DNA from 3 places in the Mesorhizobium sp. M0060 genome. Region 2 is predicted to be linked to each of the others. Evidence: predicted binding sites of a transcription regulator. Region 2 holds the regulator's gene; each other region holds the start of a gene.
The links. Region 2 encodes PhoB, which activates phosphate uptake and scavenging genes when phosphate is short. Its sites were predicted from a motif close to TGTCATNNANCTGTCAT; they were not measured.
Positions count from the first base shown of each region.

Region 1: ugpB (sn-glycerol-3-phosphate ABC transporter substrate-binding protein UgpB) is a predicted target of PhoB. The motif match lies at 5,247-5,263, and genes of this name have one in related genera.
Region 3: NKJ94_RS02415 (YdcH family protein) is a predicted target of PhoB. The motif match lies at 4,811-4,827, and genes of this name have one in related genera.

Region 1 covers NZ_JAMYUP010000033.1:30,567-40,569, forward strand. Annotated here, with positions in the region: gene lysA (diaminopimelate decarboxylase) at 1-168, opposite strand, end outside; gene NKJ94_RS25150 (hypothetical protein) at 186-392, opposite strand; gene argH (argininosuccinate lyase) at 464-1,864, opposite strand; gene tlpA (thiol:disulfide interchange protein TlpA) at 1,900-2,583, shown strand; gene NKJ94_RS25165 (bifunctional diguanylate cyclase/phosphodiesterase) at 2,586-5,018, opposite strand; gene ugpB (sn-glycerol-3-phosphate ABC transporter substrate-binding protein UgpB) at 5,326-6,636, shown strand; gene ugpA (sn-glycerol-3-phosphate ABC transporter permease UgpA) at 6,718-7,602, shown strand; gene ugpE (sn-glycerol-3-phosphate ABC transporter permease UgpE) at 7,611-8,459, shown strand; gene NKJ94_RS25185 (sn-glycerol-3-phosphate import ATP-binding protein UgpC) at 8,467-9,534, shown strand; gene NKJ94_RS25190 (ABC transporter ATP-binding protein) at 9,556-10,003, opposite strand, start outside.
Region 2 covers NZ_JAMYUP010000036.1:41,475-51,477, reverse strand. Annotated here, with positions in the region: gene tolA (cell envelope integrity protein TolA) at 1-258, shown strand, start outside; gene NKJ94_RS26215 (hypothetical protein) at 405-620, opposite strand; gene NKJ94_RS26210 (DUF2865 domain-containing protein) at 952-1,947, shown strand; gene NKJ94_RS26205 (hypothetical protein) at 2,039-2,392, opposite strand; gene pstS (phosphate ABC transporter substrate-binding protein PstS) at 3,051-4,112, shown strand; gene pstC (phosphate ABC transporter permease subunit PstC) at 4,172-5,161, shown strand; gene pstA (phosphate ABC transporter permease PstA) at 5,165-6,016, shown strand; gene pstB (phosphate ABC transporter ATP-binding protein PstB) at 6,013-6,816, shown strand; gene phoU (phosphate signaling complex protein PhoU) at 6,849-7,556, shown strand; gene phoB (phosphate regulon transcriptional regulator PhoB) at 7,573-8,262, shown strand; gene NKJ94_RS26170 (ROK family protein) at 8,272-9,516, opposite strand; gene xylF (D-xylose ABC transporter substrate-binding protein) at 9,802-10,003, shown strand, end outside.
Region 3 covers NZ_JAMYUP010000002.1:26,849-36,851, forward strand. Annotated here, with positions in the region: gene NKJ94_RS02390 (class I fructose-bisphosphate aldolase) at 1-644, opposite strand, end outside; gene NKJ94_RS02395 (phosphoglycerate kinase) at 785-1,981, opposite strand; gene NKJ94_RS02405 (lytic transglycosylase domain-containing protein) at 2,247-3,101, opposite strand; gene ispG (flavodoxin-dependent (E)-4-hydroxy-3-methylbut-2-enyl-diphosphate synthase) at 3,106-4,359, opposite strand; gene NKJ94_RS02415 (YdcH family protein) at 4,561-4,740, opposite strand; gene NKJ94_RS02420 (YdcH family protein) at 4,980-5,183, shown strand; gene NKJ94_RS02425 (IclR family transcriptional regulator) at 5,216-6,019, opposite strand; gene NKJ94_RS02430 (transporter substrate-binding protein) at 6,148-7,029, shown strand; gene NKJ94_RS02435 (amino acid ABC transporter permease) at 7,101-7,766, shown strand; gene NKJ94_RS02440 (amino acid ABC transporter permease) at 7,768-8,418, shown strand; gene NKJ94_RS02445 (amino acid ABC transporter ATP-binding protein) at 8,423-9,217, shown strand; gene NKJ94_RS02450 (RidA family protein) at 9,252-9,713, shown strand; gene NKJ94_RS02455 (aminotransferase class V-fold PLP-dependent enzyme) at 9,738-10,003, shown strand, end outside.

The DNA of each region.
Region 1 (10,003 bases), on a different contig from region 2:
GCAGACGAGGGCGTCGAGCCCGGCAAAAGCTTCGGCGAAGACGCGAAAATGCCTGGTCAGCGTCGCCGTCGAATAACAATAGAACGGCGTGCCGACGCTGGCGGCGATATCTGATATCGCCACGTCCTCAGCATGCAGTGCGCCGTCGCGGTAGTCGAAATGGTTCACGAGATTGGTCCGAAAAATCAGAGCAGCGGGTCGAGGATGAATTTCTTGTCCTCGACAGGTTTTTCCGGCTCCGGCGGCAGAGGTTGCTTGGCCTTCTCGGCGTCCTTGCGCGCCTGCACGGCTGCTGCGTAGGGCGTATCGAGCGCAGCCTTCCTGCCGCAGGCCGCAACGGTGGCGATTACTGCCAGCAGCGTCAGCGTCACCAAAATCCTGCTTCCGGTCATCGTGCCATCCGTCCGAAACTGTTGCCCGCAGCCGCTTCTAGCCGAGTTTTGCGGCCATTGCACCCCGCGTCTTACGCCTTGGCGAGCCGCTTTTTCCAGTAGCGGATCTGTTTGCGCACCTCGGACGGCGCGGTGCCGCCGAAGCTGGTGCGGCTCTTTACCGAGTTCTGCACGGCCAGAACTGAAAACACGTCCGCCGTGACGCCTGGGTGAATGGACTGCAGATCCTCCAGCGAAAGCCTATCGAGCCCGATCTTCTTGTCCTCGGCCAGCGCCACCGCCCGGCCAGTGATATGGTGCGCCTCGCGGAACGGCAGGCCGAGCGTGCGCACCAGCCAGTCGGCGAGGTCGGTCGCGGTCGAATAGCCGGCGCCGGCGGCCTTTTTCATCGCGACAGTGTTCACCGTCATGTCGCGCACCATGCCGGTCATCGCCGCCAGCATCAGGTCGAGCGTCTCGGCCGCGTCGAATACGGATTCCTTGTCTTCCTGCATGTCCTTGCCGTAGGTCAGCGGCATGCCCTTCATCACCGTGAGCAATCCGACCAGATGGCCGGTGACGCGGCCGGTCTTGCCGCGCACCAGTTCGGCAGCGTCGGGGTTCTTCTTCTGCGGCATGATCGAAGAGCCTGTGGAGAAGCTGTCCGACAGCCTGACGAAGCCAAATTGCGGCGTCGACCAGATGATGATCTCTTCGGCCAGCCGCGACAGATGCGTCGCGCAGATCGCCGCCATCGCCAAGAACTCGAGCGCGAAATCGCGGTCCGAAACGCTGTCGAGCGAATTGCGCATCGGCTCGCGGAAGCCAAGCGACTTCGCCGTCTGGTGCCGGTCGATGGGAAAGCTGGTGCCGGCAAGCGCGGCCGCACCGAGCGGGCTTTCGTCCATCCGCTCGATCGCGTTGCGGACGCGAGACAGGTCGCGCGCAAACATCTCGACATAGGCCATGCAGTGGTGGCCGAAGGTCACCGGCTGCGCCGCCTGCATGTGGGTGAAGCCCGGCATCACCGTTGCGGCATGCTCCTCGGCCCGCTCCAGGAATGACGTGATCAGGCCCTTCAGCGCCTCGGCGACACGAAAGCATTCGTCCTTGACCCACAGCCTGAGGTCGACCGCCACCTGGTCGTTGCGCGAACGGGCGGTGTGCAGGCGGCCGGCGGCGGGGCCGATCAGCTCGGCCAGACGGGCCTCGACATTCATGTGGATGTCTTCCAGCCTGGTCGAGAACTCGAATGTGCCGGCCTCGATCTCTGCCAGAATCGTGTTCAGCCCGTGAGCGATTTTTTCTTGATCGGCCGCCGAAATAATGCCGGTTTGCGCCAGCATCTCGCTATGGGCGATCGAGCCGCGAATATCCTGCGCGTAGAGTTTGCGGTCGAACGAGATCGACGCGTTGATCGCTTCCATGATTGCGGCCGGACCCGAGGCAAAACGTCCGCCCCACATCTGATTGCTGGCCTTCTTGTCGCTCATCGCTATAACCCGTGCTCCGGAGCAGTTTTTGAAAAATGGCAGACGGCAATAGATTTTTCCCGGCTTTGCGTCTCATCCTCGCCGCTTTGGTTGCGGGCGTGCTGGCCGGCGCGGTCGCGGTATATGTCAGGGAAAGCGGTTCTGGCAACAACGCGCCCGCGCAAGTGGCTGTCGGCGGCGGCAAGGACGACCTTGCCTGCGCTGCCAAGACCGACCGTGCCAAGAAAATTGCCGCCGCTGCTACCGGCCAGGTTGCCGCGCTTTTGCCGGCGGATCCGCCGCTATCGCTGAAAAGCCTGGCCTTCAACGGCCCCGACGGCAAGCCGACGACGATCGCCGACCATGCCGGCAAAACGGTGCTGCTCAATCTGTGGGCGACATGGTGCGCACCTTGCCGCGCCGAAATGCCGGCGCTCGATGCGCTGCAGAAGGAGATGGGCAGCGATGCGTTTCAGGTTGTTGCTGTCAACGTCGATGCCGGCGACGATACCAAGCCGAAGAAGTTCCTCGAGGACACCGGCGTCAAGGCGCTCGGCTATTATCGCGATGCGACGATGGCGCTGTTCAACGACGTCAAGACGCGCGGCCTGGCGCTGGGCCTGCCGGTCACCATGCTGATCGACGCGGAAGGCTGCCTGATCGCGCACATGAACGGTCCGGCCGAATGGTCCGGGCCGGACGCCCGGCGGCTCGTCGAGACGGCGCTTCAGCCGGGATAGGCTCAGACCGTGCGCAGGCGCGGCTTCAGCACGGCAATGCTTGCATCGCGTCGGCTGGCGGTGCGGATTGCCGGAGCTGTCACGCCGGTCAGGTCGCCGAATGTCTCGATCGGAGCCGGCTTGCCGAGATGATAGCCTTGCCCGATCTCGCAACCCTCGGCGTCCAGGAACTGCAATTCGCCCGGCGTCTCGATGCCCTCCGCCAGGACCGGCAGGCCGAGACCGCGTCCAAGCCCCAGCACGGCGCGGACGATCGCCGCGAACTGGCCGTTCTTGTCGACCGATTTGATGAACGACCCGTCGATCTTGATCTTGTCGAAGGGAAACGCGCTAAGGTTGGATAGCGAAGAGTAGCCGGTGCCAAAATCGTCCATCGCCACATGCACGCCAAGCGCCTTGACCTGCCTCAAGGTTGCCAGCGCGCGCGGCATGTCCTTCACCAGGGCCGTTTCGGTGATCTCCAGTTCGAGCCTGATGGGTGCCAGGCCGGATCTCGCCAGGGCGTCGTGCACCTTGCGGCTGAAGTTCGGATTGTGAAGCTGCACGGCGGAGACGTTGACGGCGACCATCAGCGGGTTTGTCCAGCGAACAGCATCGTTACAAGCCGTCGTCAGCACCCAGTCGCCGATCTGGGCGATGGCGCCGCTGTCCTCGGCCATGGGGATGAAAACGGCCGGGGAAATATCACCCCGCTCCGGATGCTGCCAACGGACCAGGGCTTCGAAGCCGATCATCTTGCCGCTGCGAATCTCCTTCTGCGGCTGGTAGACGAGGTGGAACTCCTTGCGGGCGATCGCCTGGCGCAATTCATGCTCCATCACGCGCTTGTCGCGGGCCGCGGTGCCCATGGCTACCTCGAAAAACCGGTAAGTGTCCCTGCCCTCGGTCTTGGCGCGATGGAGTGCCGTATCGGCATGGCTGATCAGGCCGGCCTGGTCTTCGGCATCCAGCGGAAAGAAGGCGATGCCGATGCTGGCCGAGACAAGACCGTAGCCGACTGAAACTCTGTTTTCCTCCCGGATCGCAGCCAGCACATCCTCGGCTATGCGACCCGCGGCCAGTGGGTCGGGGAGGTTCGGAGCTATGATGGCAAATTCGTCGCCGCCGAGGCGCGCGAGCATCTGTCCGTGGCGCGGGATGCCGGAAATGCAGTGCGCCAGCTTCTGCAGCATGGCGTCGCCGGCGCTGTGGCCATAGAGGTCGTTGACTTGCTTGAACCGGTCGAGGTCAAGCAGCAGGAGCGCCAGATATCCATCCTTGCCGCTACGATCCATCGATGCGATTTCCGCTTCGAGCCGGGAAGAAAAGCTTCGGCGATTGGCAAGCCCGGTAAGTGGGTCGAAATGTGCGAGGCGGAGGATCTCTTCTTCCGCCTTTTTGCGCTCGCGGACGTCGCGAACGGCAAGCACTGTATGAGGCCTGCCGCAGTACGTGATCTTCCTGGCGATCAGCTCGACAGGAATTCTCGTGCCGTCGCTGCCCCTCAATTTCGCTTCCTGCGCCTGCTCGCCGAAGCCGGATATATCGGCTGTGCTCCGTTCGTCGAAAAGGTCGCCGAGCTGCATCGTGTTCAGGGTGGCTGTCGCCGTGCCCGTCAGTTTCGCCATGCTGTCATTGGCGCTGACGATGCGGGTGCCATCGCAAACGATCAGACCTTCGACAGCGGCATTGGCGAGATCGTGCATGCGATCGGCCTCGAGCTTCTGGCCGCGAAAACGCAGGTCGATCCACAGGGCGGCGCCCGACAGCACAAGGATTACCAGGCTGGCGACTGCTGCGGCAAACGCCTGGGAAACGGGGTCGATTGAATGTTCGGATATTTCAATCGAGGAATCCGGAAAGATCGACACTGCGGCCATCGCGATGAAATGCAAGCTGCAGATCGCCAGCGTCAAAAGCACGGCGCCGCCGAGCGTCGCGAGCGCGGATGGGCGGCGCAAGACGACAAGAAGCGCCACTGCCGCGAGCGTCCCGCCGGCCAGAAGCGATATCGCGACAAGGGGCAGGTTCCACACGATCCGGCCTTCCACCTCGAATGCCGCCATGCCGATGTAGTGCATCGTCGCGATGGCGCCACCGAGAATGGCGCCGCCGACGAGGAAATGGTCGATGCCGCGGCGCAAGGTGGCAACCCACATCCCAAGCGCGGTCAGGATGACGGCGGCGGCAAGCGAAAAGGCGGATAATCCCGGATTGTATGCGTTTGGTATTCCCGGCGTAAACGCAGTCATGGCGATGAAATGCGTCGCCCATATGCCGAACCCGGTCGAAGTTGCGGCGATCATCAGCCAGACAAGCCGATTTCGGTCGGTCGATCGGCCGACATGCTTAAGGAGATTAACTGCTGAGAAGCAGGAAATGCCGCAGACGAGGGCGGCAAGTGCGACCAGTCTCAGGTCGTGCTGACTTACAATACAGTTATAGACCGTCAGCATCCTGGGTTCACTCGGTCTGCCAAAAAAACAGGGGAGGTGTGACTGATTAGCCCTTGGAGATTTTAACGAATGGTTAACCCGCGGGTCATGAGGCGGGTCTTTTCGGGGGAAACCAGACAAGTGCATGCCGCTCTGCCGAGAGGGGCGGTGGTGCAGTCCCCTGACGCCGCGCTTTCGGTAGCGAGCGCACTTTAGTCGGAAACGATGTTCATTGATCCGCAACAAAACCGTTGTCCGATTGTCATCAGCGCCACATATTGGCTTTGCGGAAGCGCCCCTTTCGCCAATGACAAACGGGAGATGAAACATGAAGTTCTTCGGCTTCGCGGCCGGTATTGCCGCCACCTTGACCCTGCTTTCCACCACCTCCGCCTTCGCCGTCACGCAGATCAGCTGGTGGCACGCCATGACCGGTGCCAACGCCGAGGTCGTCGACAAGATCTCCAAGGATTTCAACGCCAGCCAGAGCGACTATGAGCTCGTTCCGGTGTTCAAGGGCACCTATCCGGAGACGCTGAATGCGGGCATAGCGGCCTTCCGCGCCGGACAGGCGCCCGATATCCTCCAGGTGTTCGACGTCGGTACCGGCGTGATGATGGCGGCCGAGGGTGCGATCAAACCGGCGGCCGATGTGCTGACCAGTGCTGGGATGACCTTCGACAAGAGCCAGTATCTGCCCGGCATCGTCGGCTATTATTCGAAGCCGGACGGCACCATGCTGTCCTTCCCCTACAACTCCTCCTCGCCGATCCTCTACTACAACAAGGACATCTTCCAGAAGGCCGGCCTCGACGTGAACAGCCCGCCCAAGACCTGGAACGAGGTGTGGGAAGCTGCCAAGAAGATCAAAACGAGCGGCGCCGCCCCTTGCGGCTACACCTCGACCTGGCTGACCTGGATCCATCTGGAGAATTTCGCAGCGTGGAATGACGTGCCTTGGGCTACCCAGCAGAATGGCCTGGCCGGAGGTGATGTCGAACTCAAGATCAATGCGCCGATTTTCGTCAACCACTTCCAGGCGCTCGCTGACTTGGCCAAGGACGGCACATTCAAGTATGGCGGACGCACCTCCGAAGCCAAGCAGATATTCCTCGCCGGCGAATGCGGCATCTTCACCGAATCGTCAGGCGGCCTCGGCGACATCGTCAAGTCCGGCATGAACTATGGCATCGGCCAGCTTCCCTACGATACCGACGCCAAGGGCGCACCACAGAACACCACGCCGGGCGGTGCCAGCCTGTGGGTGTTCGGCAACAAGTCGGACGAGGAATACAAGGGCGTCGCGGCCTTCTTTGCCTATCTGTCCAAGACAGATGTGCAGGAATATCTGCACCAGAAGTCGGGATACCTGCCAGTGACGCTTGCGGCATACGAGGCGACTAAGAAATCAGGCTTCTATGACAAACACCCCGGCCGCGAGACACCCATCCTGCAGATGACGGGCAAGGCGCCGACCGACAACTCGAAGGGCGTGCGCCTGCCGAATCTGCCGCAGGTGCGTGATATCCAGAACGAGGAGCTCGAGAAGATGCTGGCCGGCCAGCAAACCGCTCAGCAGGCGCTCGACAATGCGGTCACGCGCGGCAACGCCGCGATCAAGGAAGCGCTGGAGAACTGACGGGATTATCTCGGTTAGTCGGTTGGAATATCGCCCACGCGAGCTCGCGTGGGCGATACCTGAATAGCGAGGGAAATCAGCCTGTCTCCACGCGTCGTCTTTCCCAACAAGATCCTGCCCTACCTGCTGGTGGCGCCACAACTCGCCATAACACTGGTTTTCTTCTATTGGCCGGCCGGTCAGGCGCTTTACCAGTCGATGCTCAGGCAAGACCCGTTCGGGCTGAGGAGCCGGTTTGTCTGGTTTGCCAATTTCCGGAAGGTGCTGGCCGATCCGGCCTACCTCAACTCGATCAAGGTCACGGTGGTGTTCTCTCTTGCGACCGCGATCGTTGCCATGGTTGTGGCCCTGCTGCTCGCGGTCATGGCCGAGAAGGCCGTGCGCGGCAAAGGCCTCTACCGCACACTGTTGATATGGCCATATGCCGTGGCGCCGGCGATTGCCGGCATGCTGTGGCTTTTTCTGTTCAATCCTTCGATCGGGTCGTTGGCTTATTTGCTGAGAAGCCTCGGCATCGCGTGGGATCCGCTGCTCAACGGCACCCACGCCATGATCCTGCTGGTGTCGGCGGCTGCCTGGAAGCAGATCAGTTACAATTTCCTGTTCTTCGTTGCCGGCCTGCAGGCGGTGCCGAAAACGCTGATCGAGGCGGCGGCCATGGATGGCGCCGGCGAGACCAAGCGCTTCTGGACTATCGTCTTCCCGCTGCTTGCGCCGACAACCTTTTTCCTGCTGGTCGTCAACACGGTCTATGCCCTGTTCGACACGTTCGGCATCGTTCATGCCGTCACCGGCGGCGGGCCGGGCAAGACGACCGAGACGCTGGTCTACAAGGTCTACAATGACGGCTTCGTCAATCTGATCCTCGGCGATTCGGCGGCGCAGTCGGTCATCCTGATGGCCATCGTCATTGCGCTTACTGCTATCCAGTTCCGCTACGTGGAACGCAAAGTCCATTACGGTTGAGGGCAGCGATGATCGGCCAGTCCCCGCTCCGCACCTTCATCGCCCATGCCGTGCTCATCCTTGGCATATTGATCGTGGCTTTTCCGATCTACTACACCTTCGTTGCCTCGACACACACGCTGCAAACGATCCTCAGGCCGCCGCTGCCGCTCTTGCCCGGCGACCAGCTCTGGAACAACTACAGCGAGGCGCTGTTCGGCGGTATTGGTCGCATCGGCGGTGTCAGCGTCGGCAGACTGCTCCTCAACACCACGATCATGGCGCTCGGCGTTGCGGTGGGAAAGATCTTCATCTCGATCCTGTCGGCCTACGCGATCGTGTTCTTCCGCTTTCCGCTGCGCATGACCTTCTTCTGGTTGATCTTCATCACCTTGATGCTTCCGGTCGAGGTGCGCATCCTGCCGACCTACAAGGTGATGGTCGATCTCGGCATGATCGACACCTATGCCGGCCTGATCATCCCTTTGATCGCTTCGGCCACCGCGACGCTGCTGTTTCGCCAGTTTTTCATGACCATACCGGGCGAATTGGTCGAGGCGGCGCGTGTCGACGGTGCCGGGCCGTGGCGCTTCTTCTTCGATATCCTCCTGCCACTGTCTCGCACCAACATCGCGGCTCTGTTCGTAATCCTCTTCATCTACGGCTGGACGCAGTATCTTTGGCCGCTGCTCGTCACCAACAGTAACGATATGAACACCATCGTCATCGCGCTGAGAAAGATGGTTTCCTTCGCCGATGCTGACACGCAATGGCACCTGGTCATGGTCACGGCAATGCTAGCCATCGTGCCGCCGATCCTGGTGGTCGTGCTGATGCAACGCTGGTTCGTGCGCGGCCTGGTCGAATCCGAAAAGTGAGAAGCCGATGGCGACCGTCGATCTGAAGGACGTGAAGAAGATCTATCCCGGCGGCATCGAAGCCGTGAAGGGCGTTTCCATTGCCATTCCCGACAAGGAGCTTTGTGTTCTGGTCGGCCCCTCGGGCTGCGGCAAGTCTACGCTGCTGAGGATGATCGCCGGGCTGGAGACCATTTCTGCCGGTACAGTCGCCATCGACGGCAAGGTGGTCAACGCCATTGGCCCGACCGAGCGCGACATCGCCATGGTGTTCCAGAACTACGCGCTTTACCCGCATATGAAGGTCTATGACAACATGGCCTATGGCCTGCGCAACCGCGGCACGCCGAAGGACGAGATCGACAGCAGGGTGCGTTCGACCGCCAAGGTGCTGGAGCTTTCGGCGCTTCTCGACCGGCGCCCGCGCGAGCTTTCCGGCGGCCAGCGCCAGCGTGTCGCCATGGGCCGTGCCATCGTGCGCAACCCGAAAGTCTTCCTGTTCGACGAGCCCTTGTCCAACCTCGATGCGAAATTGCGCGGGCAGATGCGCGTCGAGATCAAGAATTTGCAGCGCTCGCTCGGTGTCACCTCGGTTTATGTTACCCACGACCAGCTTGAGGCGATGACGCTGGCCGACATCCTCGTTGTCATGAACGCCGGACTGGTCGAGCAGATCGGCGCGCCGCTCGATGTGTACGAGAAGCCGGCGTCGACCTTCGTCGCTTCCTTCATTGGTGCGCCGCCGATGAATCTCCTGGCGCTGACGGGGGGCTCGTCCGGCTCGGCACTGGCGGACGGTACGATGGTTGGCTTGGCGCCTGGACAAAGCAAGGCGGTGACACTCGGGTTTCGTCCGGAGGATGCCGATATCACTTTCGCGGCAGAGGCGCCGTCCGGCGCGCTTGCGCTGCCGGCGACGGTCGAAGCCGTCGAACCGGTCGGTGCCGAAAGCTTTCTCCACTGCGCGGCAGCCGGCAGCCGCATCGTCGTACGCGTCTCAGGTCGCGCCAGCGCCAGGCCCGGCGACCAATTGCGCGTCGTGGCCAGGTCCGAAAAGCTGCACTGGTTCGATCAGGCGGGCAAACGGGTCGATTGAGGTCGGCCTTGTACAAACCGTTCAGGCAAACACATGCGCCTTGCCCGATACGGTCAGCCGGACGATCTCGCCGACTGCCGGGGCGTCCATGCCCGGCTTGCGCAGGATCAATGGCGTGTTGCCGATGGCGGCGGCGTCGGGCGGATCGGGACTGTTCAAGAGACGCACGGCGATCGTGCACATCGAGCCGGCAAATTCGGATTCCGTCACCTCGCCGAACAGCATGTCCGCAGTGCCCGACATGCCTTCACGCGAGGTTCTTTTCAGCAGCACCTGCTCGGGCCGCAGCATGATGCGGGCGACGTCGCGCCGCTCCGTGCTGTCGACGGCGATGCGGCCGAGCGGCGAGGTGGCGAAGCCATCGGCGATCCTGGCCGGCAGGACGATGGCGTCGCCGAGGAACTCGGCGATCATCCTGTCCTTCGGCCTGAAATAGAGGTCGCGCGGCGTGCCGACCTGCGAGAATTTG
Region 2 (10,003 bases):
TCCACCGTCACCCTGAGCTTCAGCTTCAGGCGCAATGGTACATTGATCGGCCGGCCCAAGCCGACCGCCATCCGCGTTGCCGGCGACGAGAAGGCGCGGCAAGCTTTTGTCGACGCGGCGACCGCAGCCGTGGAACATTGCCTGCCGTTGAGCTTTTCACCAGCGCTGGCTCAAGGCATCCCGGGCAAGGTGTTCACTCTGCAATTCAACTCGCCCAAACAAAAACAGCCTGCACCGCGAGTGCAGACTTCGCCTTGAAGAGCGGGCCAGATGCGTTCGAGGGATCTCAGAGCCGCGATAGATTCGGGATGGAGCTCTAGAATAGCTGTTTGTTTGAGCATGATCTTTTCCGAAAACCGGATTCCACTTTTCGCTGACGCGGACCTTCGGTTCGGGATCATGCTCTAGTGGCGGCTTCGTCTGGCCTCGACATGTCGTGCTAGTTCCGGCATTTCGAAGACATAGTCGCTCCAGGCCGATTCCGGAATCTGGCCGGCGAGATAGCACTCCAGCAAAAGCCTTTGCTCGTGGTCAAGTGGCCTCGGTGCGCGCTCACGGTCCAGCCCAAGTGAATGGAACAGATTTTTGGTCAGCTCCGAGACAGTGAAGTGGATCGACATTTGCGGTCTCCTCCTTTGACCGCTCAACGTCGAACTTGGGACTAAGGTTTCAGCAGGGGGCGGCCGGTAACGCCGGATTGATCGTGGTGCGGAATCCGCCGGGCGCTTCAAACTTCGCCGTGGCGGCAGTCGCGGCGTTGTTGCCGGTTCGTCTCAATCTTGAAATAAAAATGTAATATTGAATTTACGCGAGTAGATATAATACACTAGAACCAAAGTCTCTGGCGGCGATGTGGCCCTCTTCAATTAGATAAAACTGATTTAGCTAGTTCTTATTCATAGTCGACAAAGAAATCCTGTTCTCGGCGCAACAAGCACAATGGTCGCTCCAATGACACGCCTCTGGCCTCTCACGATTCTGATGCTGGTGGCGGCAATAGCCGTTGCGCTCGGCACGTCCTCCTCCTACGCGGATAGCTGCGGCGCCATCAAGAGCCAATTGCTTTCGGCGGGGCGCAGCGGCGGGACCAGCCCCGAGCTTGCCCAACTGCGCCGTCAACTCGCCGCGATTCAAAGGCTGGAGAGACAGCGTCGATGCACGGCGAAAACGGCCGGGTTCTTCTTCAATCCCTGCGCCGACCTGGTCAGCAGCAAGGCGGAGGTGCAACGGCAGATCGCCAGACTGTCGAATTCGGGAAGGGACACGTCCGGCCTGAAGGCCAGGTTCGTCGCGCTGGGCTGCGCCGCACCCGCTGCCAAGAAGCAGCAGCAAGCGCCGCAAGACCAACGGCAGGCACAGCCGCGCACAGCACCCAAACCCCAGTCCGCAGGCGCAACAATGGGTGGCAATCGGATGCTGTTTTGCGTTCGCTTGTCGGACGGATATTTCTTCCCCGCGCCAAAATCGCAGTTCGCCAAGAACGACGATCTGAAGGAAACGGTCGATCAGTGCCGCTACATCTGCGACGATGCCGGCATCGAACTCTATACGCTGAGCGATGCCACCCGCGAAACTGAAGAGATGATCGCGCTCGAGACCCAAAGGCCCTATGTGGAGCTTGCGACAGCCTTCAGCTACCGCGACGACGCGAACTTCAAGGCCTGCGACGTCAAGCGCTATTACCAGCGCGTCGCCGAACTCAGGGCACGAACCGTGACACCGGCCAATATGACCAACGCCCTCATTCCGTTGCCCACGGCAAAGCCGGATTTTGGCATCGTCGCGGAAATTCCTGAATCCGGGATCGAAACTGCCGGTGCCGCTCTCGCAGAGGCAAAAACGCCGGTTGCCGAGGTGCAAGGGGCTGCCCAGCATCAGTCGGTCGAAAGAGCGATTAGCGCGCGGCCGGTGAGAGTGGTCGGGCCGGCCTTTTTCCCGGCGGACTGACCAAGGCGGGCGATGGTCCGAGACGGCGAACGGGTGGCCGGATAGCCGCTTCAAGGCGTAAAGCCCCACGCATCGACGGACGGCCGGTTGGTTATTCGCAGACCATACGGGCCCGTTTGCCGGGTTCGCTGACATTCCTGCAGGTGAGCGGCTTTGCCGGCTCCGACGACAGCATGGGCGGGTTGTTGGCGACCCCCCTCCGTGGCGCTGCAACGGAAGCTGCGCTCCTGCGCACCGCCGGCCTTTTCGGCGATTGCGGCGCCACGGGAAAGACGTCGGTCTCCAACTGCGACTGATCGGCTTGCGCCTGCGAAGAAGGCCGGTCCCAGAAACGGCGAACGTCGAGCGGCTTGGGAATGATCACGGTACCATCATAGCTGCGCGCGCAGCCGCTTCCCAAAAGCAGCACCAGGCACAGGAAGACAGGCGGAATCCGTCGAGACATCAGCAACACCCCTGCAAGCTTATAACGCCGCTTCGGCCTAACCGACAACCGGCGGAATAGTGCAGAGGGAGTAGGTACGGTGAAGTAGAAATCGTCGCACTTCCAGTCGAAGGCTCTGCTCGAAAGATCGAGCACCGGGTCGGGCGCGGATGGCGAGATCCAGCGCGAGGCGAGTTAAACCTTGCGATTCGTCAACGCTTCCAGCGTAAGGCCATGGTGCGATCGCACCATACCAATGCCGCGCTCAGTCGCGACAATAGGATATTCGAAGTTCCGCTCCTCCAGTTACGGGCGGGAGCAGCGACCGCCGGCAAGAAACAGGGTCAGATTTACCCCAACGGACCTGTTTCGGCGATGGCGCGGCCATGACACCTTCTGGCTGCATGCAACGCGCTCTCGCCCGGTTTTTCTTTTCGAGGCCGATTGCTGCGATCTCCGAGGGGATAATGTTGGCCGGAATTCACGCAAGCTGCTGATTCCAGCGGCAAACCGCGGCCATTCCGACAAAGCCCGCGGCCGCTCCTTCTTACCCCGGCTGGACAACGTTACCGGAGCGACATGAAACTGTCATGCGACTGTAATAATCGAGGGCTATTGGCCTCAGCGGGCGCCGGAGGAATGGCGCCGAGAGACCATATTCCGAACAGGAGCAGGCCACATGAGACATTTCATCCGCTCGGCGGCCGTTGCGATTGCAATGGCTGCGGCGACGACCACCCTCACCCTGTCCGCCGCGCTCGCCGCGGACATCTCCGGCGCCGGCGCCACCTTCCCCTACCCGATCTATGCGAAGTGGGCCGACACCTACAAGAAAGACACCGGCATTGGCCTTAACTACCAGTCGATCGGTTCCGGCGGCGGCATCAAGCAGATCAAAGCCAAGACGGTTACCTTCGGCGCTTCGGATGCGCCGCTCAGCGGCGACGAGCTTGAATCGTCCGGACTGGCCCAGTTTCCGATGGTGATGGGCGGCATCGTTCCCGTCGTCAATCTGGAAGGCGTCAAGCCGGGCGAGCTGGTTTTCGACGGAGCGACGCTGGCCGACATCTTCCTCGGCAAGATCACGCAGTGGGACGACGAGGCGATCAAGAAGCTCAATCCCGACGTCAAGCTGCCTTCGCAGGCGATCGCGGTCGTTCACCGTTCCGACGGTTCGGGCACCACGTTCAACTTCACATACTATCTTGGCGACGTCAGTGCGGACTGGAAGGACAAGGTCGGCGTCGACAAGGCAGTGGAATGGCCCGTCGGTATCGGCGCCAAGGGCAATGAGGGCGTTGCCAACAACGTCTCCCAGACCGGCGGCGCGATCGGTTATGTCGAATACGCCTACGCCAAGCAGAACAAGCTCACCTACACCGATCTGATCAACAAGGACGGCAAGAAGGTTGAGCCGACCGCAGTGGCGTTCTCGGCGGCCGCAGCCAACGCCGACTGGAGCTCGAAGCCAGGCTATGGCGTGATCCTCGCCAACCAGTCGGGCGCCGAGTCCTGGCCGATGACGGCGGCGACGTGGATCCTCCTGTACAAAAAGCCGGACGATGCCGCGACCACCGGCGAAGCGCTCAAATTCTTCGCCTGGGCATATGACAAGGGCGATGAGATGGCCGGCGAGCTGGACTACGTTCCGATGCCTGACAAGGTGGTCGAGAGCGTCAAGGCCATGTGGGCCAAGGAAGTCGTCGGCAGCGACGGCAAGCCGCTCTACTCGGCTATGTAATCTCCTCCAGGGAGGGCGTCGACGGCGCCCTCCCTGTTGCCTTCAATCGCGAGGACCCAATGACCATCGCTTCCGATGCCATGCCATCATCTGCAGCAGCCCGGGCCAGGGAAGCTACGGTGCGGCGCTTCGCGCTCACAGATGCCATATTCCGCGGACTCACCCGCGCTTCTGCAATTCTTGTGCTGGTCATCCTCGGCGGTGTCGCGATGTCGCTGTTTGCCGGCTCGTGGCAGGCGCTGTCGGCCTTCGGCTTCTCTTTCCTGACGACCGAAAGCTGGAATCCGGTCACGGAAAAATTTGGCGCGCTGGCGCCGATCTACGGCACCATCGTCACGGCGGCCATCGCCATCCTGATCGCGGTGCCGATCGGCATCGGCATTGCGGTCTTTCTCACCGAACTCTGCCCGCGTCCGCTGAGGCGCCCCATCGGCATAGCGGTCGAGCTCTTGGCCGGCATTCCCTCGATCATCTATGGCATCTGGGGCCTGTTCGTGTTCGCGCCGTTCCTGCAGACGACGATACAGCCCTTCGTCATCAACCTCTTCCATGGTGTGCCGGGACTATCCAGCCTTTTCGCCGGCCCTCCCTACGGCATCGGCCTTCTGACCTCCGCGCTGATCCTTGCCATCATGGTGCTGCCCTTCATCACCTCGATCACCAAGGACGTCTTCGATACGGTGCCGGCGGTGTTGAAGGAATCGGCCTATGGCATCGGCTGCACGACATGGGAAGTGACCCGGCGCGTGGTCATTCCCTATACCCGCATCGGCATCATGGGCGGCGTCATGCTTGGCCTCGGCCGCGCGCTCGGCGAAACCATGGCGGTGACCTTCGTTATCGGCAACGCCCACCGCATCAGCGCCTCCCTGTTCGCTCCGGGCACGACCATCTCGGCGACCATCGCCAACGAATTCACCGAGGCCGACGGCGACCTCTACACCTCTTCGCTGGTTTCGCTCGGCCTGATCCTGTTTGTCATCACCTTCCTGATCCTTGCCGCCGCCCGCTATATGCTGATGCGGATCGACGCCCGTACGGGAGCCTGACCGATGTCGACATCCTCATCGCTCCACAGCCGCCGCAAAGCCAGGAATTCGGTGATGATGACGCTTTGCGTCGTCGCCGCCGGCATCGGGCTTGCCTGGCTGGCGCTCATTCTCGGCGCGTTGGTCTATAAGGGCACAGCCGGGCTTTCGCTCGCGGTCTTCACCGAGATGACGCCACCACCGGGCGAAGCTGGCGGCCTGCTCAACGCCATCGCCGGCAGCCTGGTCATGACGGTCATCGCCGTTATCGTTGGCACGCCAATCGGCGTTCTGGCCGGCACCTACATGGCCGAGTATGGACGCTTTTCGCGCATCACCACCGTCGTCCGCTTCATCAACGACATCCTGTTGTCGGCGCCGTCGATCATCATCGGCTTGTTCGTCTATGAATTGATGGTGCGGCCAATGGGGCATTTCTCGGCGATTGCCGGCGCCGTTGCGCTTGCCATCCTGGTCATTCCGGTGGTCGTGCGCACTACTGAAGACATGCTCAACCTGGTGCCGAACGCGTTGCGTGAAGCCGGCGCCGCGATCGGCGCGCCGCGCTGGGTGGTGATCCGTTCGGTCGCCTACCGCGCCGCATTGTCCGGCATCGTCACCGGCATATTGCTGTCGATAGCACGCATTTCCGGCGAGACGGCGCCGCTGCTCTTCACCGCGCTCAACAACCAGTTCTGGAGCAGCAATATCAACGCGCCGATGGCCAGCCTGCCGGTGACCATCTTCCAGTTCGCTCTCAGCCCTTACGAGGAATGGCAGCAGCTGGCGTGGACCGGCGCACTCATAATCACCCTGACGGTTCTGGGCTTGAGCATCCTCGCCCGCAGCCTTACCGGACGCAGAGAGGACAGATGACACAGATGTTGTCCCCGGACATGACGATGACCGAAACGGTCGCCGAGAAGACGAAGATCGAGGTCAAGAACCTCAACTTCTACTACGGCCAGAGCAAGGCGCTGAAGGACATCAGCCTGTCGCTGCCCGAGCGCAGTGTCACGGCCTTCATCGGGCCTTCGGGCTGCGGGAAGTCGACGCTGCTGCGCGTCTTCAACCGCATCTACGAGCTCTACCCGAAACAGACAGCCGAGGGCCAGGTCCTGCTCGACGGCAAGAACATTCTCGACCGGTCGCAGGATCTCAACCTGCTCAGGACCAAGATCGGCATGGTGTTCCAGAAGCCGACGCCGTTCCCCATGTCGATCTACGAGAACATCGCCTTCGGCGTCAGGCTCTACGAGAATCTCGGCAAGTCCGAGATGGACGGCCGCGTCGAACAGGCGTTGAAGCGTGCCGCGCTTTGGGGCGAGGTCAGGGACAAGCTCAACGCCAGCGGCTTGAGCCTCTCCGGCGGCCAGCAGCAGCGGCTCTGCATTGCCCGCACCGTGGCAGTGAAGCCGGAAGTCATTCTGCTCGACGAACCGGCCTCGGCCCTCGACCCGCTGTCGACCGCCAAGATCGAGGAACTGATCGACGAATTGCAAGCCGACTACACGATCGTCATCGTCACTCACAACATGCAGCAGGCGGCGCGCGTGTCGCGCCAGACTGCCTTCATGTATCTGGGTGAGCTGGTCGAGTTCGACCGGACCGAGAAGATCTTCACGTCGCCCCGCGAGAAGCGCACGCAGGACTACATCACCGGCCGCTTCGGCTGAGCGGTGCCGATCACGCAGACGAGGACAATATCATGGCCGAACATACAGTCGCGTCTTTCGACGAGGATCTCGAGCAGATCAGCAAGCTGATCCGCGACATGGCCGACCTCGCCGGTTCGATGGTCGGCGGGGCGACCAAGGCCCTGTTGAATTCCGACAATGCGCTGGCGCAGCGCGTTGTTTCGGACGACGCCATCATGGATGCGCGTCAACGCGAACTGGACGACCGCGCCATCACCCTGATCGCCAAGCGCCAGCCGATGGCCCACGATCTGCGCCATGTCGTCGGGGCGATCCGCATGGCCGGCGACCTCGAACGCATCGGCGACCTTGCCAAGAATATCGCCAAGCGTGTGAGTGCGGTCGGCCTCAGCGTCACGCCGCGCGACCTATCGCATTCCATCGATGCGATGGCGCAGCTGGTGCTCATCCAGGTGCAGGGCGTCATCGAGGAGTATGCTGCCGGCGATGCGGCCGCGCTGGCCAAGCTACGCGCCGCCGACGAGCGCATCGACGTCAAATACACGTCCGTGTTCCGCGAGCTGTTGACGTACATGATGGAAGACCCGCGCAACATCACCGCTTGCACGCATCTGCTGTTCTGCGCCAAGAATCTGGAGCGGATCGGCGACCATGTCACCAACATCGCCGAAAATGCGTATTATGTGCTGACCGGCGAGCAATTGCCTGTCAATCGTCCGAAGCAGGACGAAACGACAATGTCCGCACCGGTGACATGATGGGGGTGCCCAGCCGATGATCGCACCACGCATAATGGTGGTGGAGGACGAGGAGCCGTTGGGTGTGCTGCTCCGCTACAATCTCGAATCCGAAGGCTACCAGGTCGAGGTGGTGACACGCGGCGACGAAGCCGAGATCCGTTTGCAGGAGAATGTGCCCGATCTTCTGGTGCTCGACTGGATGATACCAGCGGTTTCCGGCATCGAGCTCTGCCGACGGTTGCGGGTGCGCCCCGAAACCGAGCGGCTGCCGATCATCATGCTGACCGCGCGCGGCGAGGAGAGCGACCGGGTGCGCGGTCTTTCGACCGGCGCCGACGACTATCTGGTCAAACCGTTTTCGACACCGGAATTCATGGCCAGGGTCAAGGCGCTGCTGCGCCGCGCCAAGCCGGAAGTGCTGTCCAGCGTGCTGAAGGTCGGCGACATCGTGCTCGATCGCGAATCGCACAGGGTCTATCGCAAGAAGAGCGAAATCCGGCTCGGGCCGACCGAATTCCGGCTGCTCGAATTCATGATGCGGCATCCCGGCCGCGTCTTCTCGCGCAGCCAGTTGCTCGATAATGTCTGGGGCGAGACGATCTACATCGACGAACGCACCGTCGACGTGCATGTCGGGCGGCTGCGCAAAGCCGTCAATAACGGCCGCATGCCGGATGTCATCCGCACCATCCGCGGTGCCGGCTATGCGATCAGGGAAGATTGACCTGCCTGGTCAGGCTACGTTCTTTCTGATGCCGGGCCTCATTTGCGCGCCCGGCGCGAAAATCTCCTGGTCGACGAAGCTTAACGCCCGCATCGCGCAGCCTTCGCGGATCAGCGGCAATTCGTTCGGCTCGGTGTCGAAGGAGATCGAGCTCGAATGCTGGCCACCGGCGGTCTGGGCGATGGCCTTGCGCAAGGCCGGCTCGATCAGATCGAAGGCGGCGGCACTGACGCCGACCATCGCGACCGGTGCTGGATCGATCAGCGCGAACAACGAGCCGAGACCGAAACCCAGCGCTTCGCCGGCCCTGCGGTAGGCCTCGCGTTCCGGCCCATCCTTCTCGCGGGCCCGGGCCGCCAACGCGCGCATGTCGGCGTCGCTGACGTCGGCGACCGGTTTGCTGTCTTCGCTCATCCCCGTAGCGTTGCGCCAGATGGCGTAATTGCCTGCATAGGCCTCGATGCAGCCGCGCCGCCCGCAACGGCAGAGCGCGCCGCCTGGACGATGGATCATGTGGCCAAACTCGCCGCCCGAGGAATGCGTGCCGGTGAACAGCTCGCCCTTCAGCACCAGCCCCATGCCGATGCCGTGCGAAAGCAGGATGGCGATGAAGTCGTCGCGATAGCGATCCGGATCGCGCCAGCGCAAAGCCACCGCCATCATATTGCAATCGTTCTCCACCGTGGCCGGGATGCCGAATTCGTCTTCCAGCATGTCGGCAAAGGCGATGTCCGTCTGCGGCGTGATCGGCGACCACAGCATGGCGCGTGCAGGGGAGTCGGTAATTCCCTGAATCGCCAGGGCGATGCGGGCGACACTGCGGACGTCAAGGTCTGGATCTTCCAGCCGGCGCCGGACGATGGCCATGCATTCGCGGATCAGCTCGTCGCGCGGCATGGTCAGCGTGTCCAGCCGGCGCTGTTCCTCGACGACCACCTGTCCCGCATAGTCGATGATGGCGGCCGACAGGAAATTCAGCGACAACACCACGGTCAGCACCGCCGCCGCTTCCGGGTTGAGGGCGAGGCCGACCTGCGGACGACCGCGTTTCAACGAAACGGGCTCGTTTGCCTTGCTCTCGGCGAGGATGCCTTCCCGTATCAGGTCGGAGGAGATCGCCGATATGGTCGAATGGCTGAGGCCGGTGGTTGCAGCGATCTCCGTACGCGACGGCTGGCTGGCCCGGCGCACCGCCGAGATCACCATCGCCCGGTTGCGCCGGCGCAAATCGTCATGGCGGATTCCGACCGACATCGTTTTGCTTTCCTCCCGGTTGCCGCGGCCGCTCATGAACCGGAAGCCGTCGGTAATGTCCGACAAATAGTGTCAGATACAGGCAAATAGTGTCAGATGCCGGCGGCGCTGTCATCGTTTATTCCGACACTCGAAAAAACTCGGAGAGTCATCAAAATCCATCAGAATCGATGTTGACAGCAGCCGGAGATCGGGTCAGTATTTTTTCGAGGCTCGAAAAAATTAACGCCTCTAGCTGGTCTTTGGGCCAATTGGTCACGCCGTACGCGGCGCAGGGAGGATATGATGAAGAAATTCACGACCGCCATTCTGGCGGGTGTCGCCATGACGCTGACGCTCGCGTCGGTGGCGCAGGCTAAGGACAAGGTCATCGGCGTTTCGTGGTCGAATTTCCAGGAGGAGCGCTGGAAGACCGACGAAGCCGCAATGAAGGCCGCCATCGAGGCCGCCGGCGACAAGTATATTTCCGCCGATGCACAGTCCAACC
Region 3 (10,003 bases), on a different contig from region 2:
AGGACGACGCGAGCCGCATAGAGCTCGGTGTACAGCTTTGTCAGCGTTGCCTTGCTGATCTCGTAGCAGATATCGATGTCGTGGGCGCCGTCCATCAGCACCTCCGGCTCGACGATCGGCACGATGCCAGCCTCCTGGCAGAGCGCGGCGTAACGGGCGAGCGCATGGGCGTTCGAGCCGATCGAGGTGGCGGAAGGCACCCCCTTGGCAACATCGATGTCGATCACCGCGCGCCATTTGGCGAAGCGGGCGCCGAGCTTGTAGTACTCGGCGAGGCGTTCGCGCAGGCCGTCGAGGCCCTCGGTGATGGTGTCGCCGGGGAAGCCTGCCAGAGGCTTGGCGCCGGCATCGACCTTGATGCCGGGGATGGCGCCCGAAGCCTTGATGATGTCGACCAGCGGCGTGCCGTCGGCGGCATTCTGGTGGATGGTCTCGTCATAGAGGATGACGCCGGAAATATATTTGGTCATCGCATCGCTGGCGCGGAACATCATCTCGCGATAGTCGCGGCGGCTGTCGGCGGTCGACTCGACGCCGATGACGTCGAAGCGCTTCTTGATGGTGCCGGAGCTCTCGTCGGCGGCCAGCAGGCCCTTGCCGTCGGCCACCATCGCGGCGGCAATATCCTCGAGACGTTCGCTCATCGTGCTTCTCCTGAAACGGTTTGTCCGTCTCCAGCAGACCACTAGAGCAACGCAGGTTCAAGTCGAACGATTTCGTCGGGGAAGCGCGAATCGATTGAAAGTCGAAGGAACCTTCATTCGCAGCGTTGTTGCCGAGGCAATCAGCGCTTCAAGACGTCGACGCCGGGTAAGGGCTTGCCTTCCATCCATTCCAGGAAAGCGCCGCCGGCCGTCGAGACATAGGTGAAGTCGTCGGCGACGCCGGCATGGTTGAGCGCCGCCACCGTATCACCGCCACCGGCGACCGAGACCAGTCTGCCGGCCTTGGTGCGCGCCGCCGCGTGCCTGGCCGTCGCCACCGTCGCATGGTCGAACGGCTCGATCTCGAAGGCGCCGAGCGGCCCGTTCCAGACCAGCGTCGCGGCACGGTCGATCCATTCGGCAATGGTTTTCACGGTCTTCGCGCCGACATCGAGGATCATGCCGTCGGCCGGCACGTCGGCTATGGCGACGGTCTCGCTGGCGGCGCCGGCCTTGAACTCCCGGGCGACGACGCCGTCGACGGGCAGGATGATGGCGCAGCCGGCCTCAGCCGCCTCGATCATGATCTGCTTGGCGGTGGTCGCGAGATCATGCTCGCAGAGCGATTTCCCTACGTCGGTGCCGCGTGCCGCGAGAAACGTATTGGCCATGCCGCCGCCGATGACCAACGCGTCGACCTTCTTCACGAGGTTCATCAACAGGTCGATCTTGGTCGAGACCTTGGCCCCGCCGACGATGGCGACAACCGGGCGGACGGGATTGCCGAGGCCCTTTTCCAACGCGTCGAGCTCGGCCTGCATGGTGCGCCCGGCGAAAGCCGGCAACACATGCGCCAGTCCTTCCGTCGACGAATGGGCGCGGTGCGCAGCGGAGAAGGCGTCGTTGACGAAGATGTCGCCGTTAGCGGCGAGCTTTTCGGTGAAGGCCGGGTCGTTCTTCTCCTCGGCCTTGTAGAAGCGGGTGTTCTCGAGCAGAAGCACATCGCCGCTGTCCATGGCGGCGACGGCGCTCGCGGCCTTGTCGCCGATGCAGTCGGGGGCAAAGCCGACCGGGCGGCCGAGCACGTCCGCCGTCGCCTTGGCGATCGGCTCGAGCGAGAATTCCGGCGCCGGTCCATCTTTGGGACGGCCGAAATGCGCAAGCAGGATGACCTTGGCGCCCTTGCCGGACAGCTCGGCGATGGTCGGTGCAATGCGCTCGATGCGGGTGGCGTCGGTGACCTTGCCGTCAGTGACGGGAACGTTGAGGTCGACACGCACCAGCACACGCTTGCCGCTGATATCGCCGATGTCGTCGAGTGTCTTGAAGCCGGCCATGCTGATCCCTTTCGCGAAAAATCGCGGGGACCTTACCCCGCATCGACGACGATGCAAGACCTGCCTAAGGGTTCACGGAAAATATGATTCGCGTCTCGAAGATGAAGCGCCCACCGGGAGCGAGATGGGCAGCAATGGTGCGAAGCACCGCCGCTCGAACTTCTGACGTCAGAAACACCTGGAAGGCGTGTCCGGTCGTTAAGAAGGATGATCTTGGCGGCCATGTTTCCAGCTTCCAGATCCGACGAAGCGCCGACATATGGCTTTACCGGTTGCGCACCACAATGCATGCGCCGCCGACGCTCTGCAGCTTCTCGCAGATATCGTCGGCCTTGACTTTGGTGTCGGCGCCGATCCGCACCGCGTAGATGCCGCGCCTGCCGATCGGTGTGCGCACCCGGCTGACCACCGGATTGCGACCGCTGAGCAAGGCTGGAAACCGGCGTTTCACAGTGCTCCACTGATTGAGCGCCGCGGCGCGGCGGAAATTGCCGGCCACCTGCACGCCCCATGGCTTGATGTTGATCGACGACATCGGCACGGTTCTGGACATGATCACCGGCAGCTTGCGGCAGGCGGCAGCGAAGCTCGCCTTCTTGTCGAGCGGCCGGATGACGCCGGCATACGCGGCATCAGTGAACCTGTCGGCCGGCTCGCCCATGACGTCCAGGACGTAGCTTTCGGTCTCCATCGGCAAGAAGCCGCCGGAATTCAGCCAGCGCGACACTCGGGTCTCGCCGGCATTGTAGGCGGCTGCGGCGAGGCCCAGATTGCCAAAGCCGGTCTTCAGTTCGGCGAGATATTTTGCCGAGGCCGGGATCGCCTGCTCGATATCGAACGAATTGGTGAGGCCGCGTATCTTGGCGGTGCCCGGCATGAACTGGGCAATGCCTTCGGCGCCGACCGGGCTGACCGCATTGGGATCGAAACGGCTTTCCTTCCAGATCAGCCGGGCAAAGAAATCCTTGGGCAAGCCGTTCTGGTCTGCATGGGCCTCGATCAGATTGCAAACCTGGTCGATCAGCTTCTTTTTGGCGGGCCGTGGTGGATCGGCCTGAACGGCTGTCGCCCAGACCAGCCCGCAAATGAGAACCAGCGCCGCGCCCAGCAAACGCCGCATTGAACTACTCCGCCGCGGCCTTGTCGTGTTGCCCAAACCGCCGTTCGATATAATCGGCGACCATCTTCTCGAAATCCGCGGCAATCGATGGGCCGCGCAGCGTCGCCGCCTTCTTGCCGTCGACGAACACCGGGGCGGTCGGCGTCTCGCCAGTGCCGGGCAGCGAAATGCCGATATCGGCATGTTTGGACTCGCCCGGACCGTTGACGATGCAACCCATCACCGCGACCTTGAGGTTCTCGACGCCGGGATATTGTTCGCGCCACACCGGCATGTTCTTGCGCAGGTCGGCCTGGATGTTCTGGGCAAGCTCCTGGAACACGGTCGAGGTCGTGCGGCCGCAACCCGGACAGGCGGCGACGATCGGCACGAACTGCCGGAAGCCCATGGTCTGCAACAGCTCCTGCGACACCTGCACCTCGCGCGTGCGGTCGCCGTTCGGCTCCGGCGTCAGCGAGATGCGGATGGTGTCGCCGATGCCTTGCTGGAGCAGGATGCCCATCGCAGCCGATGATGCGACAATGCCTTTCGAGCCCATGCCCGCCTCTGTCAGGCCGAGGTGCAGCGCATGGTTGGAACGCGTGGCAAGTTCGGTATAGACGGCAATCAGATCCTGCACGCCGCTGACCTTGGCCGACAGGATGATTTTTTCGCGGACAAGGCCGATCTCTTCAGCCATTTCGGCCGACAGGATCGCCGACTGCACGATTGCCTCGCGCGTCACCTCCTGCGCGGTCAGCGGAAAGCCTTGGGCCTGGTTGTCGTCCATCAGCCGGGTCAGAAGCTCCTGGTCGAGCGAGCCCCAATTGACGCCGATGCGCACCGGTTTGTCGTATTTGATCGCCATCTCGACGATCGCCGCGAACTGCCGGTCTTTCTTGTCCTTGAAACCGACATTGCCCGGGTTGATGCGGTATTTGGCCAAGGCCTCGGCGCAGGCCGGATGATCGGCCAAGAGCTTGTGGCCGATATAATGGAAATCGCCGACGAGCGGCACGTCGATGCCTAGCCGTTCCAGCCGCTCGCGGATGGCCGGCACGGCGGCAGCACTTTCGTCGCGGTCGACGGTGATGCGCACGATCTCGGAGCCGGCGCGATGCAGCGCCGCCACCTGCGCGATCGTTTGGTCGACATCGGCCGTGTCGGTGTTGGTCATCGACTGGACGACGACCGGCGCGCCGCCACCGACCATCACGCCGCCGACGTCGACACCGACCGACCTGCGGCGCGGGAAGGGTGAGGAAAAATATCCGGTCATGCCGGCTGCCTTTATCTTGAAGGTCCGGGCATGAGGTGGAGGAGCAAAGATGGCTTGTCAATGGCGAGTGGCGCGCAGGCCTAGCAAATCGGTAATGACAAGACGACGGCTTGCCGCAAATCCACAGCCGTTTCCGGCAGCATAAAGATATGCCACCGGAAAGAGATCGCGCCGGGCGGCGCGGCTAGTCTTGGAAGGGCTTCAGTGCGTCGTCGGTTTCGCCTTCAGTTTTTCAATCTCGTCCTTGAGTGCCAGCTTGCGCCGCTTGAGATTCACGATTTCGAGGTCGTCGACCGATGGATGGGTCATCGCATCGTCGATTTCGCGCTCGATATCGCCGTGTTTCCGCTGCAGCTCATCAAGATGGGATGCAAGAGACATGATTGGTTCTCCCTTTCATGGTTTCCTCGATTGCAGCCGTCAAGGCAACGTCCACCGCAGGCTCGCTTCTGTGACGGCATAATGACAGTGTGCCACCATCGCGCGCCGATGTCGAATGCTGCGTGGTAGCATTCCACGACAATATGAAATGTGATATGGGCTGCGCGCCGGTGCAAGAGACGCTGGCCCCGCCCAATCAGGCCCATAGTTTGGGCGCCGCAGACGTGCAGACGGTAAAAATGTCCGATCAGGAACAGGCAGATATCCGCCTCGAATATTCCCGACTGAAGCAGGAACACGCCGATTTCGACGCGGCCATCAATGCGATGATCGCCATGAATTGCGACCCGCTGCAGATCCAGCGCATGAAGAAAAAGAAGCTTTTCCTGAAGGACAGGCTGATGGCGCTGGAAGACAAGATCATTCCAGACATTATCGCTTGAACGAACCCGCCGCTGGCTTCTGATCAGGCGGCTTATGCCGCGATCGAAAGCCGTGCGGCACGGTCGCGCAACAGTGCTATCAGATCATCGGTCTTCTCGGTCGAGGTATCGATGGGAACCACCAGGCACATCGTCGCCTCGATCTTGCCCGGTGCTGAAAAGACCGGCGCGGCCAGGCATTTCGTGTAAGCATCGATGAGGCCGGAGGTGACGCAGTAGCCCGCCGACTTGGCGACGGCGATATCGGTTATGAAATCGTCGAGCTGCAACCGGCGGCCGTCGGGCAGCACGAGATCGTCCTCGGAGACCATGTCTTCGATCGCTGCCCTTTCGAAGCCGGCGAGGAGCAGCCTTCCGGAAGCGGTCCAGGGAAGCGGTATCTGCAACCCCGTCGCCGAGCTGATCCGGAATGGCCTCGTTCCCGGGCTTGAATGGACGATGGTGTAACGGCCGCTTTGCAGCATGCACAGTTCCGAGGTCTCGCCGGTCTCGCGCGACAAATGGTCGACTTCCTGGCGCCCTCGCCTGAGCAGGTCGTTGCCCCGTACATAATCCATTCCGTAGAGATAAAGCTTCTTTCCGAAATAGACCCGATTGCCGTCTCCGGCCATTTCCAGCAGGCCTGCGTCGACCAGCGAGCGCACGAGCGTATAGGTCGTCGAACGCGGCGCATTCACCCCTTTGGCAAGATCGCCAATGCCGATCGCGCGCTGGGTCGCGTGAAGAAACTCCAAAATCTGGAGGACCCGGTTGAGACCCTTCTCCCGAGAGCCCGAATTCTTGTCTTCGTCCAGACCGACATCCGGTCGAGCGGCCAAGGCATTGCCATCTTGCATTATCGATTCCTGATGTTAATCTGTCTTGTACAGAGTACAGGCGTCTCTTGTAAGGGACAATGACGTCAGTTGCAATCGATGCATGCACTGCTGGTCCAAAGGGGAACACAACACGAAAGGAGGTCGCCGTGAACGACACATCCAAAAGGCGTGAATTTCTGAAACTGGGAATGGCCGGGCTTGCAACGGCCGGAGTGATGAGCGCGGCAACAGCGGTCGATGTTCAGAAAGCGGCAGCCCAGGCGGCGCCCGACAGCCTGCTGCGCACCGTTCTCGAGCGCGGCAAGGTGATCGTCGGCACCGGCAGCACCAACGCGCCTTGGCACTTCGAGAACGACGCTGGCGAGCTGGTCGGCATGGACATCACCATGGGGCGCATCCTTGCCAAGGGGCTTTTCGACGACCCGACCAAGGTCGAATTCGTCATGCAGGATCCGGCTCAGCGCATTCCAAACGTGACCACCAACAAGGTCGACATCACCATACAGTTCATGACCATGACCGCCCAGCGCTCGCAGCTGATCCACTTCTCCCGGCCCTACTACGTCGAGGGCATCGCCTTGCTGACCCTTCCGAACGCCGAAAACAAGACCTTCGACAAGCTGCTTGCCGCCGGTTCGGCGACCCGGATTTCCATCCTGCAGAACGTCGATGCCGAGGCAAACGTGCGTATCGTCCTGCCCGAGGCGCAGGTAATGCAGATAGACACGCAGGCCAACGTGCTGCAGGCGCTGGAATCGAAGCGCGTCGACGCCGCCGCCGTCGATCTGTCAACGGTCCGCTGGCTCGCCTCGCGCAATCCGGACAAATACTTCGATGCCGGCAAGAGCTGGTTCTCGATGCTTTATGGTGCCGCACTCCGGCAGGGCGACCTCGACTGGCTGACCTTCGTCAACCAGACCTTCACCATCGCCATGTTCGGCCATGAAACGGCGCTTTATGACGCGGCGTTCAAGGATTATTTCGGACAGGAGCCGCCGGCCCGCCATCCCGGCTTCCCGGTCATCTGATGCAAGCAGGCGGAAGGGCAGCGCCCTTCCGCCTGCTTCTCCTCGGCAGCCCTCAGCATTGCGGGAGACGCATGGGCTATACCCTCAACTTCAACCTGATCTGGCGGCATTTCGATAAGCTCTGGGGCGGGCTCCTGCTCGGCCTCGAACTGGCCGTCATCTCGATCGCGATCGGCATCGTCATCGGGCTGCTTCTGGCGGTCTGGTACGTGTCGGCCGGGCGGGCGGTTCGGACCGTCATCGCGGCCTATGTCGAGTTCATCCGCAACGTCCCGCTGATTCTGCTCGTCTACCTGGTCTTCTACGGCCTGCCGACTGTAGTCGACATCGCGTACAGCGCGCAAACCTCATTCATTGCCACGCTGTCGCTCTATAGCGGCGCCTATCTGGTCGAGGTGTTCCGCTCGGGGCTCGAAGCTGTGCCGCGCGGCCAGCTCGACGCCGGCAAGGCGATCGGCCTGACGCCATGGCAAAGGCTGGTCCATGTGCGCTTGCCGACGATGCTGCGCATAACGCTGCCGGCGCTTTCCAACACATTCATATCGCTCTTCAAGGATACGTCCGTGGCATCGGTCATTTCGGTGCCCGAGCTCACCTACGGCGCCCAGTGGATCAACTTCAACACCTTCCGCATCGTCGAGGTCTATCTGGTGGTGACGGCGATGTACCTGTTGACCGGCTATGCGCTGCTTTTCGCGCTGCGGTTGGTCGAACGCCGATTCAGGGCGGGGCACTAGGATGATTGGCCAGATCGCCTATGCCTTGCCTTTCCTGGGTCAAGGATTTGCCCTGACGCTGTGGGTGTCGCTGCTGGTCGTGGTGTTATCGCTCATCGCCGGCGTGCTGATGGGCGTCGGCCTCGTCTATGGTCCGTCTCCGCTGCGCTGGGTGGTGCGCATCTTCAGCGACACCATACGCGGCATTCCGATCCTGGTGCTGATCTTCTTCGTCTACTACGGCCTGCCGGCAGTAGGGCTGCATCTGGAATCCTTTTGGGCGGCCGTGCTCGCGCTTACCCTGTTCAAGACGGCGCAGGTCATCGAATATCTGCGCGGCGCCGTCGGCTCGATCCCCAAGGGTCAGTCCGAAGCGGCGATGGCGATCGGGCTGACCTTTCGCCAGCGGCTGGCCTACGTCATCTTTCCGCAGGCGTTCAGGCGTTTCCTGCCGCCCTGGATCAACGGCGTCACCGACGCGGTGAAGGGCAGCGCGCTGGTCTCGCTGCTCGGCATCACCGACCTGATGCAGGCAATCAACCAGGTTATCGGCCGCACCTACGAAGCGATGCCGCTCTACATCCTCGGCGCGCTCGTCTATTTCGCCGTCAACTACGCCCTCTCCTTGGCCAGCCGCCGGCTGGAGCGGCGTTTCTCCTTCATCCGGGAATAGCAAGATGTCCAACTCCGCCCACGCAAATCCGGCGCTTCTCGACGTCTCCGACGTGTCCAAAGCCTTCGGTCCCGTCGAGGTCCTGCGCTCGGTCAGCCTCAAGGTGGCGCGCGGCGAGGTGGTGACGATCATCGGGCCGTCCGGCAGCGGCAAGACCACGCTGCTGCGCTGCGTCAACTTTCTGGAGAGCTATGATAACGGCTCGATCCGTATCGATGGCAAAGAGGTCGGCTACCGCGAGGCGGGAACACGTCAGCGCCGCAGCGAGCGCGACCTCGCGGCGATGCGAGCCGAGACCGGAATGGTGTTCCAGAGCTTCAATCTGTTTCCGCATCTGACCGCGGCCGGCAATATCATGCTTGGTTTGCGCAAGGTGCGCGGCAAGAGCAATGCCGAGGCCCGCACCATTGCCGAGCACTGGCTCGGCCGGGTCGGCCTCGCCCACAAGGCCGACAGTCTGCCAGCCGAGCTTTCCGGCGGCCAGCAGCAGCGCGTCGGCATCGCCCGCGCCGTGGCGATGGAGCCGAAGATCCTGCTTCTCGACGAGATAACTTCGGCGCTCGACCCCGAATTGGTTGGCGAGGTGCTCGAGGTCGTGCGCAGCCTCGCCGAAGACGGCATGACGATGCTGATGGTCACGCATGAAATGGCTTTTGCACGCGACGCATCGAGCCGCATCGTTTTCATGGCGGATGGCGGCGTCAGTGCCGTCGGACCACCCGCCGAGATTCTGGCTGCGGAGTTCGACAATGAACGCCTTCGCAGCTTCCTGGCGCGATTTCGCGCCTCGCATTTTTGACATCGGACCGCGAAAGCTGTCGCAAGGAGCTTTTATGACGCCTTACATCCGGCTCGCGGAATTGGGCCTGACGCTGCCCGAGCCGCCGAAGCCCATCGCCAACTTCGTCACCTACGCCGAGAGCGGACGGCTGGTCTTCCTCTCCGGCCAGGGGCCGTTGCGCGCCGATGGTGTGCTCTGCACCGGCAAAGTCGGCGAGGATATCTCCGTGGAAGAGGCCTATGATCATGCCCGTCTGACCGGCCTGAACCTGCTCGCCGTCATGCATGCCGCGGCCGGCGACCTCGGCCGCATCGTGCGCGTCGTCAAGCTGCTTGGCTTTGTCAATGCGACGCCGACATTCAGCGAGCACCCCAAGGTGGTGGATGGCTGTTCCGATCTTTTCGCCGCCGTCTTTGATAGGATTGGCGGACACGCCCGTTCGGCGATCGGTGTCGGCTCGCTGCCGGGCAACATCACAGTTGAAATCGAGGCGGTCGTCGAGATCGCCGCCTGAAATCCATGAATAGGATCTACAGAGATGACGACCTATGCCGCTGACCGTTCCAACACGACAATCCGCGAACGGCTCGGCCTTCGTCCGATCATCAATGTTTCCGGCACGATGACGGCGCTCGGCGCCTCAATCATTGTCCCCGAAGCGATTGCCGCAATGTCGGAAATGGCCTCGCAATGGGTAGAGATGGACGATCTGCAGCGCGCCGCAAGCACGGTGATTGCACGCCTCACCGGCGGCGAGGCCGGCTTCATCACCGCATGCTGCGCCAGCGGTATAACCATGGCGAT